4 regions of the Streptomyces sp. NPDC047515 genome follow, and region 1 is predicted to be linked to each of the others. Evidence: riboswitches for the same ligand, from Rfam matches in the RefSeq annotation. Region 1 holds a riboswitch; each other region holds the start of a gene.
What was found. Region 1 has a riboswitch for cyclic di-AMP ahead of ABZ826_RS12545 (LysM peptidoglycan-binding domain-containing protein). Riboswitches for the same ligand answer to the same signal wherever they lie in the genome.

Region 1 (3,889 bases):
TCGACTGGTTCACCATGTCCGGCAGTCCGGTGCCGTGCTGCTCGGAGGATGACAGCCGGCGTCTGCACGACGCGGTGGTGCGGTCCGTTCGGGAGGGAGAGGCGGCCACGGTCCCCGGACCGCCGCCGCAGAACTCGGAGCGGCCCACGGAGAGCGCCCAGGAATGACGGTGACGTCGCCGGGCGTCCGGTGGGGCGCGGTGCCCCGCGTGGGCGCGTCGGACGCCGCACGGGCACGACGACCGGACGCACGTCGCGGGTCGCTGAGGGCTGACCCGTCATCGCAAGCGGGCGCGCGGCCCTGCTTCATTAGGATCCATTGCATGAGCACAGCATTCAGCGGCTGGACAGAGCAGGCATTCGAGCTGCTTCTGCAACTGGAGGGCGCGCCTTCGCAAGAGACACGCGAGAAGCTCAGGAAGGACCGGGAACGCCTCGTCCGGCAACCCATGATCGCGTTGCTGAACGACGTGGCGGACGCGGACCAGTTGTACGAGGACTTCTCCGTCTGGGGGTTCCGCAAGGATCCGTGGTGGTGGCAGCATCAGGCGGCGGTGATCCGGATCGCGCGCAATGTCCAGATAGGGCTGCGCTTCGACCTCGACGGGCTCCGGATCAGCGGCGGCTGGAGCTATCCGGATCCGGGGCAGATCCCGTTGTTCCGTACGGCAGTTGCCGCGCGAGAGAGCGGACCGGAGCTGGTGCGCGCCGTCGGGGCCCTGGAGGCGCGAGGGTATGAGATCACCGGTGACGTCATGCAGCGCGTGCCGCGTGGTCACGACGCCGGCCATCCGCGCGCCGCTTTCCTTCGGCACCGCTCGGTGTCCGCCGCCCGTCCCCTCGGCGGGGACTGCGCCGAGCACACGACGGCGCTGGTCGGCTCCGTGCTCGTGGCGGCGGAGGAATTGGCTCCCCTGCTGTCCTGGCTTGCCCGTCATGTGACCGTTCCGGGCTCCCGTCGGCCTGCCACGTGACGTCGCCGCCGTGTAAGGCCCCCTGCCGACGAGCTGCCGAAAGGCGGTCCCTGACCGGGTGGGTGGTCCGCTGCCGGGAGAAGTGTCCGGCCTCTCGCCACCCGTCGGTCCTGAACCGCCTTTCTGTGCCGCTGTGCGTCAGTACGCCCCGAAGACGTTGTCGATCGAACCGTACTTGTCGGCGGCGTAGTTGCACGCTGCGGTGATGTTGGCGACCGGGTCGTAGCTGTCCATGGACGTGCCGGGCACGTGGTAGGCACGGAACGTCGGGTCGATGATCTGCAGAAGGCCCTTGGAGGGCGTTCCCGCCGCGGCGTTCGAGTCCCAGTTGTTGATGGCCCGCGGGTTGCCGGAGGACTCGCGGATGATGTTGCGGTGGATGCTGTCGTAGCTGCCGGGGATACCGTGCTGGGCCATGACGGCCAGCGCCTCCCTGATCCAGCCGTCCAGATTGTTCGCGTACGTCGCGGGCTTTGCCACCGAGATGGTCGCGGCCGATGCAGCGGCGGTTTTCACAGTGGACGCGGCGGGGGTGGCTGCCCCGATGGTCAGCGTCATGCCCGGGACAATCAGTCCGGGATTGTCGCCGACGACCTTTCGATTGTCCGCGTACAGCTTCTGCCAGCCACCGCTGAGGGAATGGGCTTTCGCGATCTTGGCAAGAGTGTCGCCGGCGACCACGGAATACGTTGCGGGTGCAGCCTTCTGCACGGAAACTTCCTTGGCGGTGGCGGCCTGCGCCGGCGCGGCGGAGGCGAAGCCGGCACCCACCAGCGGAAGTACGAGGGCGACTCCGCCGGTGGCCGCGGCGATGAAACCGCGGGTCAGCGAGGTGGACGTGCGGCGACCGTGCTTACCCGTTGTGGACATGCTGAATTCCTCTCCGTCGCCTGCGAGGTGAGCTGTCGGGTTCGGACTGGAGATGTCCGGCCGCACGTGAATGCGGCTTCACCCCGAGCCGTTCCGGATACCGGACCGGCGGCTTACCTGGGTCCCCCGCTCCTGCCGAACATGAGTGGGTCGGATTCTCGGACGGCGGCAGGATTTGGCGTTCCGTCCGGATTGACGGTGACCGTAGGCGAGAAACACCGAAAGGAACAAGCCCCTATTTTTGGATCACATTTCATTTGCAAGATCGAGTAACTGAATTCGCCGTAATCCACCTCACACCGCGCGACCAAATTTCGTTGCACAGAAGGGAAGCGCGCCGACTGCCGAGCGCTTCGGAACCCAAAACGTGACTCACACCACGAAGCCACAAAAGGGACATTTCTTTCGGATCCCAAATGGTGCGGTCGATGGATAAATCCACCTTTATTGACGAAGTTATTAATTTCGGACAAATCGCTCATATCGAGACATTCGACCGCCGGTGCGAAGGCTCTCCGCTCCGGCACACCGCTCACCGGACCGACCTCGTCCGACGGGGGCTCCGTCACCTCGGGGCTTTGCCTTTCGTCCCGCGGCTCGCTATCGTCCCTGGCGGCCCTGTTGTCTCCGATAGAGGTGGACGTTGCGCATCTGAGGTTCGCGAACATCGCGCCGTACGGCTCCTGCCGTACGCCCGTCACGCAGTAGCAGTGTTTTCTCCTGCCCGTGACCCCGCGCGGATGCGACCTCGGTGCCTCAGCCGTCCTTCGACCTTCCGGACTGCCGCACCCTCCTTCTCGGCACGGTCGCTGCGTGGTGCTCGCATACGAAGCCCCCATTCACCACGCTTGCGACTGCGAGGATCATCATGGCGACACCCACTGCCCCCAGCGCTTCGCTCACCTGCTCCGCTCTGTCCTTCCAATGGCCGGACGGCACGACCGTCTTCGACGGCCTCTCGCTCAGCATCGGCCGGGGCCGCACCGGTCTCGTGGGGACCAATGGCGCGGGCAAATCCACCCTGCTGCGACTGCTGGCCGGCCGACTTCACCCCACCCAGGGCTCGGTCGCGGTCGGCGGCAGCCTCGCCTACCTGCCGCAGAACATCACCCTCGACACGACGCTGCGTGCGGACGAGGCCCTCGGCATCGCCGAGCGGCGCGCCGCGCTGCGCGCCATCGAAACCGGGGATGTGGACGAGAAGCACTTCGAGACGATCGGCGACGACTGGGACGTCGAGGAACGCGCCGTGGCGACCCTGAGCTCCCTGGGACTCGGCAACATCGAACTGGACCGAACCGTGGCCCAGTTGTCCGGAGGCGAGACCGTCCTTCTGCGGCTGGCCGCGCTGCTGCTGGAGCGTCCCGACGTGCTGCTGCTGGACGAGCCGACCAACAACCTCGATGTACTCGCCCGGCGCAGGCTCTACGAGGCCGTCGACAACTGGCGCTCCGGTGTGCTGGTCGTGGTCAGCCACGACCTCGACCTGCTGGAGCGCGTCGACCGCATCGCCGAACTCCGGTCCGGTTCCGTGAACTGGTACGGCGGCGGCTGGTCGGCCTACCAGGAAACCCTGAGTATCGAACAGGAGGCCGCCGGAAGGATGTTGCGCGCCGCGGAGGCGGATGTGCGCCGACAGAAGCGCGAACTGGAGGAGACCCAGGTGAAGCTGGCCCGACGCCAGCGTCAGGGGAGGAAGACGGAGGCCGACGGCGGGCTCCCGAAGATCCTCGCCGGCCGCCGGAAGCGGTCCGCGCAGGAGTCCGCGGGAAAGCTTCGCGGCCTCCAGGAGGACCGGCTCAGCGAGGCGCGCGACCGTCGTGAGGAGGCCGCGGACGCGATCCGTGACGATGCCGAGATCCGAGTGAGCCTCCCCCACACCGCCGTTCCCGCCGGCCGCACCGTGCTGAGCCTGCACGAACTGCGCCCCCGGTTCGGCCAGCTGCACCAGGGCGACCTCCATGTGCACGGGCCCCAGCGGATCGCGCTCGTCGGGCGCAACGGCGCCGGCAAGACGACACTGATGCGCACCCTCACCGGCGAACT
Region 2 (3,889 bases), on a different contig from region 1:
GTGACGTCCTCGGTCTCGCCGGAGCGGTGGGACATCATGCACTTGAAGCCGTTGCGCTGGGCCAGCTCGACGGCGTCCAGCGTCTCGGTCAGCGAACCGATCTGGTTGACCTTGACGAGCAGGGCGTTGGCGGAGCCCTCCTCGATGCCGCGGGCCAGCCGCTCCGGGTTGGTGACGAACAGATCGTCGCCGACGATCTGCACCTTGGCGCCGAGCTTGTCGGTGATGACCTTCCAGCCGGCCCAGTCGTCCTCGTACAGCGGGTCCTCGATGGAGACCAGCGGGTACGCGGAGACGAGCTCCTCGTAGTACTCGGTCATCTCGGCGGCGGAGCGGGACTTGCCCTCGAACTCGTACTTGCCGTCCTTGTAGAACTCCGAGGCGGCGACGTCGAGCGCGAGCGCGATGTCCTTGCCCGGGACGTAGCCTGCCTCCTTGATGGCCTCGACGATGAGGTCCAGGGCGGCGCGGTTCGACTCCAGGTTCGGCGCGAAGCCGCCCTCGTCGCCGAGACCGGTCGAAAGGCCCTTGGTCTTCAGGACCTTCTTCAGCGTGTGGTAGACCTCGGCGCCCCAGCGCAGGGCCTCGGAGAAGGACTCCGCGCCGATCGGGGCGATCATGAACTCCTGGATGTCCACGTTGGAGTCGGCGTGCGACCCACCGTTGAGGATGTTCATCATCGGAACGGGCAGCAGGTGCGCGTTCGGGCCACCGAGGTAGCGGAACAGCGGCAGGTCCGAGGCCTCGGAGGCGGCGTGGGCGACGGCCAGCGAGACACCGAGGATGGCGTTCGCGCCGAGCGAGCCCTTGTTCTCCGTGGCGTCCAGGTCGAACATCGCCTGGTCGATCAGCCGCTGCTCGGTCGCGTCGTAACCCACGAGCTCCGGGCCGATCTGCTCGATCACGGCGAGGACGGCCTTCTCCACGCCCTTGCCCTGGTAGCGGTTGGGGTCACCGTCGCGAAGCTCAATGGCCTCGAACGCACCGGTGGAGGCGCCGGACGGCACGGCAGCACGGCCCGTGCTGCCGTCGTCGAGGCCGACCTCGACCTCGACCGTGGGGTTCCCCCGGGAGTCGAGGATTTCCCGGGCTACGACGACGTCGATGGACGGCACGAGGCATCTCCTTCTGGGATATGACACTGGTTGTGCAGGGTCACTTTGGCCTTGCGACAAGAGCCTAACCGGCCCGGCCCGCTCAGTCGGACTACCGCCCGCCCCCTGGGACGAAAAAGGACCCAAGAGCGAGCATCACGGGGCGAACAGCCAGAATTTTACTGGTCAGTAACTACAGAAGTTGAACGATCACGCACCGCTGGGCCCTCCCGGAGCCCGCCCCGCGCGGGCCGGAGCCGGCCCGTCCGGACGCGATACGGAGGCGACGCGCCCCGCCGGGACAGAGCTGCCGCACGCAGCGAGGTGACGCACCTCGCGGAAGCAGGGGGTCACACGGAAACCCCGGCCCGGCGCGTACGGGGGAACGCGCGCCGGGCCGGGGTGCTCAGGGAGGAGAGTTCCCGGACTACTTCGTCAGGTGCAGCTGCTGACCCGGGTAGATCAGGTCGGCGTCCTTGACGATGTCCTTGTTCAGCTCGAACAGGTGCTGCCAGCCGCCCTCGACCTTGTGGTCGGCAGCGATCTTGCTCAGGGAGTCGCCGGAGACGACCTTGTACTCGCCGTCGCCCTTCTTGACCTTCTCGCCGGTCGGGGTGGTGACGGTCTTCTTCGCCTCGGCCTGCGGGGCGGCGGAGCGGTCCGAGCGGTTGGTGGCGGGGGCCTCGGTGCGCTCGGCCTTCTTCGGCTGGACCTGCCGCTCGGGCGCGGCGGGGGCGCTCTGCTGCTGCGTGGCGCCGGAGTTGGTCTTCGAGGAGGAGCCGGTGTCGACGCCCGGGTCCACACCGTCGTTGCGCAGGTTGCCGGCGCCGGCGCAGCCCCAGGCACCCGGGCCCTGCAGGGCGAGGAGCTTCTCGGCCGTGGCGATCTGCTGGGCCTTGGTGGCCAGGTCGGCACGGGGGGCGTACTGCGTACCGCCGGCGGCGGCCCAGCTGGACTGCGAGAACTGCAGGCCGCCGTAGTAGCCGTTGCCGGTGTTGATGGACCAGTTGCCACCGGACTCGCACTGGGCGACAGCGTCCCAGGTGGCGACGGAGGCGGCGGAGGCACCGGTCGCACCCATCAGCGGGACGGCGACGGCGGTACCGGCGACACCGGCGAGCGTGGCGATACGGACGGCCTTGGACGGGCGACGGTGCTTGCCCTTGCTGGAAAACAGCATGGAACTTCTCCTCACCGACGCCTACGAGGTGAGCTGTCGGGTTCGGGCCAAGTGAGTTGCCCGGTCGCACGTCCTAGCACGCGACTTCACCCCAAGCCGCCCCTGATCCGTCTTTCGACGATCGGGCCGGCGCTTACCTGGGTCCCCCGCTCCTGCCTACGGCGCTTTACGCGTCTGTTCCCTTCGACCGACGGCAGGATTCGGCGTGACGGTCGACGGGGCCCGCGGTGCGAGCGGTTCCGACCGTAAACATAGGCAACCCCCACATTCAAAGATGGACACATCGGACAATCAGCCCTTACTTGCATCTGAGGAACCATCGTTTCCGCAGGTGGGAGGCAATACGGAAGGGCCCCCCGGGCGCGACACGCCAGTGACGTAAAGAGACCCATGTCTCACTTACGCATAAGTGGACATAGGTCCCTGAACTACCCCGGTTTTTGAGGGTCTATTAGCCGATTTTCAGACTGCCCTCAGTCGGCCTTCACATCGAGACGGAGGCTCTGGCCAGGGAGGATGAGGTCCGGGTCGGAGCCGACCGTCTCCTTGTTGGCCTCATAGAGCGCGGGCCAGCCGCCGGGAACCTTCTGTGCATCAGCAATCGCCCAGAGGTTGTCGCCGGAACGGACGGCGTACGCGCCGTCGACGGCCGACGCACCCGCGTCGCGGGCGTCGCCGCCGCCACGGGAGGCATGGCGGCCCGACTCGCGGTCGACGCCACCGTCCACGTCCCGGCTCTCCTCGGGCGCCGGAGTGCCGCGGTGCTTGCCACTCGTACCACTGGACGAGTCGGACGTACGGGGTGAATCGGACGTCTCGGAGGACGGGCCCGAGGACGGAACGGCCGACTCGGTGGCCGAAGGCTTCGCGGAGTTGCCCGCCTCGTCCGCCTTCTCTCCCGCCTTCTCGCCCGGCTTCTCGCCCGCCTGCTTGCCCGTCGGCTTGTGGGCGCCGCCCGATGGCGTGGCGGCATCGGACGGGGTCGCCGACGCGCCGTCAGCCGACTCCGCACCGTCCGCCGGCTCGGCGGAGTCCGTGACCCCCGGGTCGACACCCGGCAGCGTTCCGTCCACCGCGAGACCGGAGATGACCGCACAGCTGGGCCACGCCTTCGGCCCCTTGTCGGCCAGGACCTTCTGGGCCACGGCGATCTGCTGCGCGCGGCTGGCGAGGTCGGCACGCGGGGCGTACGACTCGCCGCCGTACGCCTTCCAGGTCTCCGGCGAGAACTGCAGGCCGCCGTAGAAGCCGTTGCCGAGGTCGGCGCTCCACATGCCGCCGCTCTCGCACTCGGCCACCCGGTCCCAGGTCGTGGCGTCGGCCGCGTGCGCACCGGCCGCGCCGAGCAGCGGGATGGCGATGGCCGAGCCGGTCACGCCCGCGGCGACGACGATGGCGGGTGCCTGACGAGGGCGACGGTGTCTGCCGTTCGCGGAGCCCATGGGGTTGCCTTCCGTGTGACTGACGAGTGACTGGTGAGTCGAACGGTGAACCTAGCGGGACTCGAACGCGTGTCACAAGTCGATGCAGCACAGATCACGTGAAAGTCACAGAGTTGACAGAGTGTCACCTTGTGTCGTCGTGACCCCCGGCGTGAACTCCACGGGCAGCGTGC
Region 3 (3,889 bases), on a different contig from region 1:
TACCGCAGGGCCGTACTGCATACGCGGCCTCCCTCCCTCTCGTGCCGAGCGGACAGTGTGGCGCCCGCATACGGTTTCGCGCGGCAGGGTTCACCGCATTGAGCGACAGGTATATGCATATCTTGGTGGATCGCCGTCGCAGGGGGCAGCATCAATGGCAACCTGGCGCGAAGCACAACCGGGGCCGATCCCGTGTCGGTCCGGGTGGGAAAGGGACGGCTCGCCATGGCAGACCATCAAGAAGCAAGCGTCACTCTGCCGAGCGATCCGGCCTCGGTCTCGGCGGCCCGGCGAGATGTGGCCCGGGTGCTCACCGAATGGGGCCTGACCTCCGACACCGAGTTCGCCGACAATATCCGCCTCATCGTCTCGGAGCTCGCGACCAACGCCGTCCAGCACACCTTCGGACAGTCGCCCACCTTCACCGTGGACCTGAGGCTGGAGCGGGAGGAACAGCTGCATCTGGGGGTGACGGACAGTCACCCGCGCTGGCCCCGTAGACTGCCCGCCGCCGTTCAGCAGGAAACGGGCGCGGCATGGTGATCATCCGGTATCTGGCCAAGGAGTGCGGCGGCCGGCTCACCGTCACCCCCACCGCCGACGGAGGCAAGACGGTCTGGATCGAGCTTCCCTGGCACATCCCCGTGCAGAGCTGACCAGTCGTCGATCCGCCCGCTGCACGCCTCGGTGCTCGCGGTCGCCCGGCCGGCGCAGCGGGTCCGATCTCGTCGCGCAACCATGTCCGGAGCGTCGCCGAGACGGCATTCGTTCGCTCATTCCGGCACACCACCCGAGTTCGTGCGCCGGAACGGAACGGGCGCCGGCCGTCGTACGCCCAGCGGCGTCCGGTCCACCGGAGCCACATCAGGGCGGCCGTGACGGAAGGCGCAGCGCGCCGGAGCAGGAGACCGGCCCCCACGGCACCGATGACGAGTCGATCAGCGGCACGGGACGGTGTATCTCCGACGGATCACGGCCGGAGGGCGGCCGTGATCCGTCGGACGGGAATCAGCCGACCCGCCCGTAGTAGACGCTCTTCGTCCAGATCTTCTCCAGCCGGACCACCGCGCCGGTCCTCGGCGAGTGCCAGATCTTGCCGTGGCCGGCGTAGATCCCCACGTGGTAGACGCTGCGACCGTAATGGAAGAAGACCAGGTCGCCGCGTTTCCTGCGCGAGGCCGAGACATGGCGGGTCTTGTTGTACTGCTGCTGGGCGGTGCGGGGCAGCTTCTTGCCCGCCTTCTTGAACGAATAGACCGTCAGCCCCGAACAGTCGAAGAGCTTGGGGCCGGTGGCCCCCCACCGGTACGGCGACCCCTTCTTCGACGCGGCGATGTTCAGCGCCTTCATCGAGGGAGTCGCCGCCTGGGCCTGCGGCGTGGCGCCCGGGGCGAGCATGGTGCCGCCGACGGCGGCCAGAGTCAGAACCGAGGCAGTACCGGCCCGGACGAGCAGAGACGGGACATGAACCTGCGCAGTCATGCGCAACCCTTCGTCAGCCGCCTGTGAAGGATGACCTGTCGGGTTCGGGCTGGCGAAGTTGCCCGGCCGCGCGCGGCGGCTTCACCCCGAGGGTCGACCGATGATCCGGTCGACCCGTTGTGCTCGGGTCCTCCACTCCTGCCGATCCACTTCTGTCGACCAGACATCCGGACGGCGGCAGGACTCGGCGTCCGCCCGGACCGCCCCGTCGTGGTGGCGGGGGCTTGTCGTCCCAGGGATCTTGACTCACCGACTGCCGGATTTCCGAGGGGAAACAGCGATTTGTGAGGCTCCTCACGACTGACCCGTTCGGGTGGAGGTGATGAATCCGGAGGCGGGGCCACTCATCGGGACCGGTCCCGTACCAGCGGTGGAATCACTAATTCCGGTCACTGGTCATCAGAAAAACGCAAGTTGAGATATCCCTCACGAGGGGGACTTCCTACGCCGAACGAGCGAGGAATTTCGAGGCGCCCACCGGGCGTGTCGTGTACGGGAGTTGGCCGAATCCCGGCCGCGGGCGAGGCTGGGGGAGTTGACCGGACCGCGCCGACGGCGGTGACGGGGGAGGTTGATCAACTCGGCGGAGCAGGGGGTGCGGTGACGCGTCCGGCCCGCCGCTCCCCGTCCAGTACGCGCAGGGCCCGCGCCAGGGTTTCCGCGTGGATCTGCGCCTCCCCGCGTTCATGCATCAATGCGAGGGCGTCTCGCAGCTCGATCGCCCGGGACGCCAGCGCCTGCGCGGCGCGCAGCGCGCCGTAGGTGTCGCTGCCGCGGGCGGGGTTGATCCGGCCCAGTTGGTCGAGGACTTCGAGGTAGCGGTCGATGAACTCCCCTTCGGCGCGGGTCAGTGCGGGCAGTTGCGGCAAGTGTGGCGGCTGCACCGGGCGTTCACCTCGGGCCGTGCGGGGGGAGCGATGACTTCCGGTTCTCAGTGAGGTGGTCCACCAGGCCGTACGCCTTGGCGCCCGGCGCGTCGAGAATGAGGTCGCGCTCGATGTCGGTGGCGATCTGGTCGGCGCTGCGGCCGGTATGGCGGGCCAGCAGTGTGATGAGCATCTCGCGAACCCGTTCCAGCTCCCGGGCCTCGATCTCCAGGTCAGAAGGCCGGCCCTGCACCGGCTCGCCGAGTGCGGGCTGCTGTACGACGACCCGGGCTCCCGGCAATGCGTGCCGCCGGCCGGGAGCGCCCGCGGCGAGCAGAACCGAGGCGCAGGAACCGGCCTGGCCGAGGCAGAAGGTCTCCACGTCGCAGGTGAGGTACTCCATCGTGTCGTAGATCGCGGACATGGCTCCGAACGAGCCCCCGGGGGAGTTGATGTAGAGGGAGACGGGTCGGTCCGGAGCGTCATGTTCCAGATACATGAACTGGGCGATCAGGTCGCTGGCCGCGGTGTCGTCGACCGGGGTGCCCAGGAACACGATCCGCTCGGCGAGCAGCTTGGAGTACGGGTCGAAGGTGCGGGTTCCGCTGGTCGTGCGCTCGGTGAACTCGGGCAGGACGTAGTGGGCGCTGGGACGGAACAGCATGAGCGATGCCTCTCCTCCGGGTCTGTACGCAGTCCGCCTGTCCGGCTCCGGGCGGGCCTGCGCGAGCTTCTGTAAGAAATGTACAGGACGTACAGAAGCTTATGATGCGGAGCACATCCGGTGATCCACTAAAAGTCCCAGGCCAGAGGCTGTTTCAACTGTTCGCCGAGGGCGGGTATCTCACAATCTGTCAGCGTGTCCGGCTTCAAGCCTGTTCGAGGGGGGCGGCGACCGCATGTCGGGCGGCCAGCGCCACGGTGGGGATCAGGGTGAGTGCGGCAATCACGGTGCCGACCACGACGGGGCCGGTGGACCCCAACCTGGAGCCGAGGGCGAGGCCCGCGATCCAGGAGCCGATGGCGGTTCCGAGGTTGAATGCCGAGACGGTCAGCGCGGAGGCCAGTACGGGGGCCTGACGTGCGTAGCGGACGGCCAGCGACATCAGCACCGGATTGGCGCCGAGACCGAAGAATCCGAGCAGGGTGACCAGCACGATGGTGGCCACGGCGTACCCGGCCAGCAGGCAGATCGCCAGCAGCAGGAGGGTCGCTCCCGCGGCGGCCACGATCGTCACGGTGTGCGGGCGGCGGTCGCCCAGGCGGCCGCCGACCAGCGAACCGGCCGGGGCGCCGACGCCGAAGCCGACGAGGACCAGCGGCACCAGCCCCGGGGCGATGCCGGAGCGGCCGGTCAGCAGCGGTGCGATGTAGGAGTACGCGGCCAGCACGCCGCCGGTGGTGGTGGCGCAGGCAGCCAGGACCAGCCGCAGGCGGCCCGAACGCAGCGCGGTCACTTCGGAGTGGATCGACACCGTCTGCTGGACCGGGCCCTCGTGCGGGACCGTGCGGGCGATGAGAACGATGGCTGCCGCGGCCAG
Region 4 (3,889 bases), on a different contig from region 1:
TCCTCCATTCGCTGCAGCGCGGCGCGAGCGCGATGAAGTCACCGGCGGTCGACGGGAAGGCCGCTCCCCGTATCACCGAGACGAATTGATCTCCGGGGCCGGATCGAAGGGGCGGCGGGACGCGGGAGATTCGCCGAGTGGTCATGAGCGCGCCGGACATGGCGTAGAGTTGTGTTCATCGACGCGGGGTGGAGCAGCTCGGTAGCTCGCTGGGCTCATAACCCAGAGGTCGCAGGTTCAAATCCTGTCCCCGCTACTGAAGATTCAGGCCCGGCACGCACACAGCGTGCCGGGCCTGAATCATTTCCCCGTAGCCGTCCGGGGCGCCGTTCGCGTCGCCGCCGGTTCCCGGTCAGCGGTTCTTGGTTCCCGGACCTCGGGCTTGCGAAGGGGCGGGGCGGACGGTGTGTGAGCTGGACCACGCGTACCCCCATTGGCCGATGAGGAGTCGCCGCGCGCCTTCGCTCAGGTGAGCCTGGGGTGGGGCGCGGTACCGTCCGCAGCCGTGCGCGTACCGGGCAGGAGACCACAGGTGTGGAAGCGGCTGAAGCGGCACGGCAGACATGCCGGGGGTGGCGTCCGCACTCGGCGGTTCGTCCGCGCGCTGCCCGCCCTGATGATCGTCGGTGGGCTGGTGTTCGACTTCCTCACCCCGCCGCCCTTCACCGCCATTCCGCTGTTCGTGGCCGCGCCGCTGATCGCCGCGCCGTTCTTCTCGCTGTCCGGCACCATCCTCACCGCCGTCGCCTCGCTCCTGGCCCTCGTCGCGCTGAGGCTGCACAGCAACACGTTGCCGCAGGTCGTGCCGTTGATCGAGCTGCTCACCCTGGCCACGGTGTCGGTCCTCGCGGTCGTCATCAACGGGGTCGTGCGGCGCGGCAGCGAGCAACTGGCCTCCGCGCGGGTCATCGCGGAGACCGCCATGCGGGCGGTGCTGCCGAAGCCGTCCGACCGGATCGGCGGGCTGCATGTGGCGGCGCGGTACGTGGCGGCGCAGGCGGACGAGTTCGTCGGCGGTGACCTGTTCGCCGTGGCGGACACCCCGCACGGGGTGCGGCTCGTGGTCGGGGACGTGCGGGGGAAGGGGCTCGACGCCGTGGAGTCGGTGGCGGTGATCATCGGCGCGTTCCGGGAGGCGGCCGAGCAGGAACGTTCGCTGGAGGGCGTGGCGCAGCGGCTGGAGCGGGCGCTGGCGCGCGAGGGAACGGGGCGGGGCGGGCTGGACGCCGTCGAGGGCTTCATCACCGCCGTACTGGCCGAGATCCCGTCCGGGCTGTCGCGGGTACGGATCGTCAACCGCGGCCACCCCGAGCCGATCCTGCTGCATCCGGACGGGGCGCTGGATGTGCTGGGACCGTCGGTGCCCGCGCTGCCGCTCGGGATGGATCTGGGGGTGTGGCCCGACCGGGCGGACGAATGGGATCTGCCGGCGGGGACGACGCTGCTCCTCTACACCGATGGCCTCTCCGAAGCGCGCAACGCCGACGGGGTCTTCTACGATCCGGCGGCGCGGCTGCGCGGGCGGATCTTTCCGGGCCCCGAGGAACTGCTGTCCGCCCTGACCGACGACGTACGGCGGCACACGGGCGGCGAGACGACCGACGACATGGCGCTGCTCGCGGTCGTACGTCCTGCGGAGGGGCAACCGCACCGGCGCAGGACCGTGAAGATCGTGGGTCTGGACACGATGTGACGGGTGGGGCGGGCGCGTGGTGCGGACCGGGCGGAGTCTCGGGCACGGCATGCCACCGTCCGTAACCGAAGGGCGCCGCTCCGCATAATATTTGACGCAACGTCAGACGTCGGGTAATGGCTGAGGGTCGATCAACTCATCCGATTCCACCCGGGTATGTCCCGTAAAGTCCAGGCCAAAGTCGTGAACGATCAGTGGGAACGGCTTGGAATCGGGCCCGGGTGTCTATTAACGTTCGATAACGCAGCGCGGTCGTCCCAGCCGTCGTCAGTGGCGGCACCGTGCGCGAGCGCCGAATTCCGCAAGGGAACCGGGGAACCACCTACATGGGGTGAATCGGACACCTGTGTCTCACGAGAGGCAGAGGCGCCCGTAGGAGACCTTCCTGCTCCGAACCCGTCAGCTAACCCGGTAGGCGAGAAGGAAGGAAAGGAGTGCGCCCCCGTGGCGTCCAACAAGCCTGCCCCCGAGGCCCCCGTGCGGTTCACCTCGGACTTCGGCCCCGGTGTCGACTCCGGCCCCGGTGTCGACTTCGGCTCCGGTTCCGGATCTGACTACGGCTACGGCCCCGGTCACGGCCCGGGTTTCGCCTCTGACGCCGGACTGGGCTCCGACACCGGCTACGGCCCCGGTTTCGCCTCCGATGCCGGTTACGGAACCGCCGGGACGGGAACGGCGTTCGGCACCGGCTACGGCACCGAGCCGGGCGGCGACTTCGCCGGTGGGTCCGGTGAGTTCGGTGGGTCCGGCGACTCGGCAGAGCTCCGCAGGGAATTCCGCGCCGACGGCGACGGCGAGCCCGAACGAAGCCGGGACGAGTGGAACCCCACCGAGGAGTCCGTCCGCCCCGTGCGCGGCAAGCACCGCGTCGCCAAGCAGCGCAACGGACTTGCCCGTAGCTCCACCGTGCTCGGGGTCGGCGTCATCGCGGCGGTCGGTGCGGGCGGCATGGCCACCGCACAGAGCAAGCCGGCGGTCTCCATCTCCCTTCCCGATTCCATCGCGGACAATCTGCCCGACGCCAAGTCCCTTCCCGGCGTGGGTTCCCTGTTCTCCGGCGAGTCCGAAGCCGACAAGGCCGAGACCGTCGCCGCGTCCGCGCCGCTCACCACCGCCGGCATCACCACCGCCGAGGCCCAGCAGGGCACGACGGACGCGGGCGAGGTGCTCCGCGCCCGTATCCTCCAGCAGGCCGAGCAGCAGCAGGACGCCGCCGACGCCGAGGCCAGGGCCGCCCAGGAGAAGGAGGCCGCGCAGAAGGCCGCCGCCGAAGCCAAGAAGCAGCAGGACGCGGCCGAGGCCAAGGTCGCCGCCGAGAAGAAGAAGGCGGAGGAAGAGGCCAAGAAGAAGGCGGAGGCCCTTCGGCTCGCCAAGCTCGCCGCCGGCTACGCCATCCCGACCACCTCGTACACGATCACCTCGACCTTCGGCGAGGCCGGCTCGATGTGGTCCTCCGGCTACCACACCGGCCTCGACTTCGCGGCGCCGACGGGTACCCCGATCAAGGCCATACACGGCGGCACCATCAAGTCGGCCGGCTGGTCCGGTTCGTACGGCTACCGCACGGTGCTGGAGCTCGAAGACGGTACGGAGCTCTGGTTCTGCCACCAGTCCTCGATCGGTGTCAGCGTCGGCCAGGAGGTCACCACCGGCGAGACCATCGGCCGGGTCGGTGCGACCGGCAACGTGACGGGCCCGCACCTCCACCTGGAGGTCCACACCCCGGCCGGTATGGGTATCGACCCGATGGCCTGGCTGCACGACAAGGGCCTCAACCCCTGATCGACCGGCCGCCTCGCGGCCCGCGTGATCCGAGCCGGTTCGCCGGCCACTGAAACCCGGCAGCCCTGACGCTCTCCCCCCGACGCCAGGGCTGCCGGTCTGTCGGCACAGTCGCTCCGGCCGGAGGGGTGGGCCGGGCGGATCGGTGGCCGATGGGGTGGTGGGCCGGGTGGAATGGCGGCTGGTGGGCCGGACGGGCATGGGCCGGCCGGAGCGACGGGCCGGGCGGATCGGTGGGCCGGTGGAATCGACGGGCCTGCCTGAATGGCGGGCTGCCGGAATAGCGGAACCGCTGGTGTCCGTTGATCCACATATGACTTCTCTTCGTAAGCTGGGCCCTTCCGACCTCCAGGTCTTCCCGCTCGCCCTCGGCGGCAACGTCTTCGGCTGGACGGCCGACGAGGCGCAGTCGTT

Region 2: linked by a shared signal. The riboswitch ahead of ABZ826_RS21085 (transglycosylase family protein) and the one ahead of ABZ826_RS12545 (LysM peptidoglycan-binding domain-containing protein) in region 1 are both predicted to bind cyclic di-AMP.
Region 3: linked by a shared signal. The riboswitch ahead of ABZ826_RS29515 (C40 family peptidase) and the one ahead of ABZ826_RS12545 (LysM peptidoglycan-binding domain-containing protein) in region 1 are both predicted to bind cyclic di-AMP.
Region 4: linked by a shared signal. The riboswitch ahead of ABZ826_RS24845 (M23 family metallopeptidase) and the one ahead of ABZ826_RS12545 (LysM peptidoglycan-binding domain-containing protein) in region 1 are both predicted to bind cyclic di-AMP.

What each region holds. Positions count from the first base shown of each region.
Region 1 is NZ_JBEYTM010000011.1:161,459-165,347, forward strand. It holds gene ABZ826_RS12535 (hypothetical protein) at 1-167, shown strand, start outside; gene ABZ826_RS12540 (DUF2461 family protein) at 323-973, shown strand; gene ABZ826_RS12545 (LysM peptidoglycan-binding domain-containing protein) at 1,112-1,843, opposite strand; cyclic di-AMP (ydaO/yuaA leader) riboswitch at 1,848-2,021, opposite strand; gene ABZ826_RS12550 (ATP-binding cassette domain-containing protein) at 2,712-3,889, shown strand, end outside.
Region 2 is NZ_JBEYTM010000025.1:2,491-6,379, reverse strand. It holds gene eno (phosphopyruvate hydratase) at 1-1,115, opposite strand, end outside; gene ABZ826_RS21085 (transglycosylase family protein) at 1,522-2,274, opposite strand; cyclic di-AMP (ydaO/yuaA leader) riboswitch at 2,278-2,448, opposite strand; gene ABZ826_RS21080 (transglycosylase family protein) at 2,748-3,716, opposite strand; gene ABZ826_RS21075 (cytochrome P450) at 3,822-3,889, opposite strand, start outside.
Region 3 is NZ_JBEYTM010000046.1:40,394-44,282, reverse strand. It holds gene ABZ826_RS29525 (helix-turn-helix transcriptional regulator) at 1-21, opposite strand, end outside; partial or broken gene ABZ826_RS29520 (ATP-binding protein) at 226-656, shown strand; gene ABZ826_RS29515 (C40 family peptidase) at 1,009-1,482, opposite strand; cyclic di-AMP (ydaO/yuaA leader) riboswitch at 1,486-1,669, opposite strand; gene ABZ826_RS29510 (hypothetical protein) at 2,058-2,366, opposite strand; gene ABZ826_RS29505 (ATP-dependent Clp protease proteolytic subunit) at 2,374-3,009, opposite strand; gene ABZ826_RS29500 (MFS transporter) at 3,218-3,889, opposite strand, start outside.
Region 4 is NZ_JBEYTM010000033.1:21,305-25,193, reverse strand. It holds gene ABZ826_RS24860 (SPFH domain-containing protein) at 1-89, shown strand, start outside; tRNA gene ABZ826_RS24855 (tRNA-Met) at 183-256, shown strand; gene ABZ826_RS24850 (PP2C family protein-serine/threonine phosphatase) at 533-1,693, shown strand; cyclic di-AMP (ydaO/yuaA leader) riboswitch at 1,974-2,126, shown strand; gene ABZ826_RS24845 (M23 family metallopeptidase) at 2,138-3,475, shown strand; gene ABZ826_RS24840 (aldo/keto reductase) at 3,789-3,889, shown strand, end outside.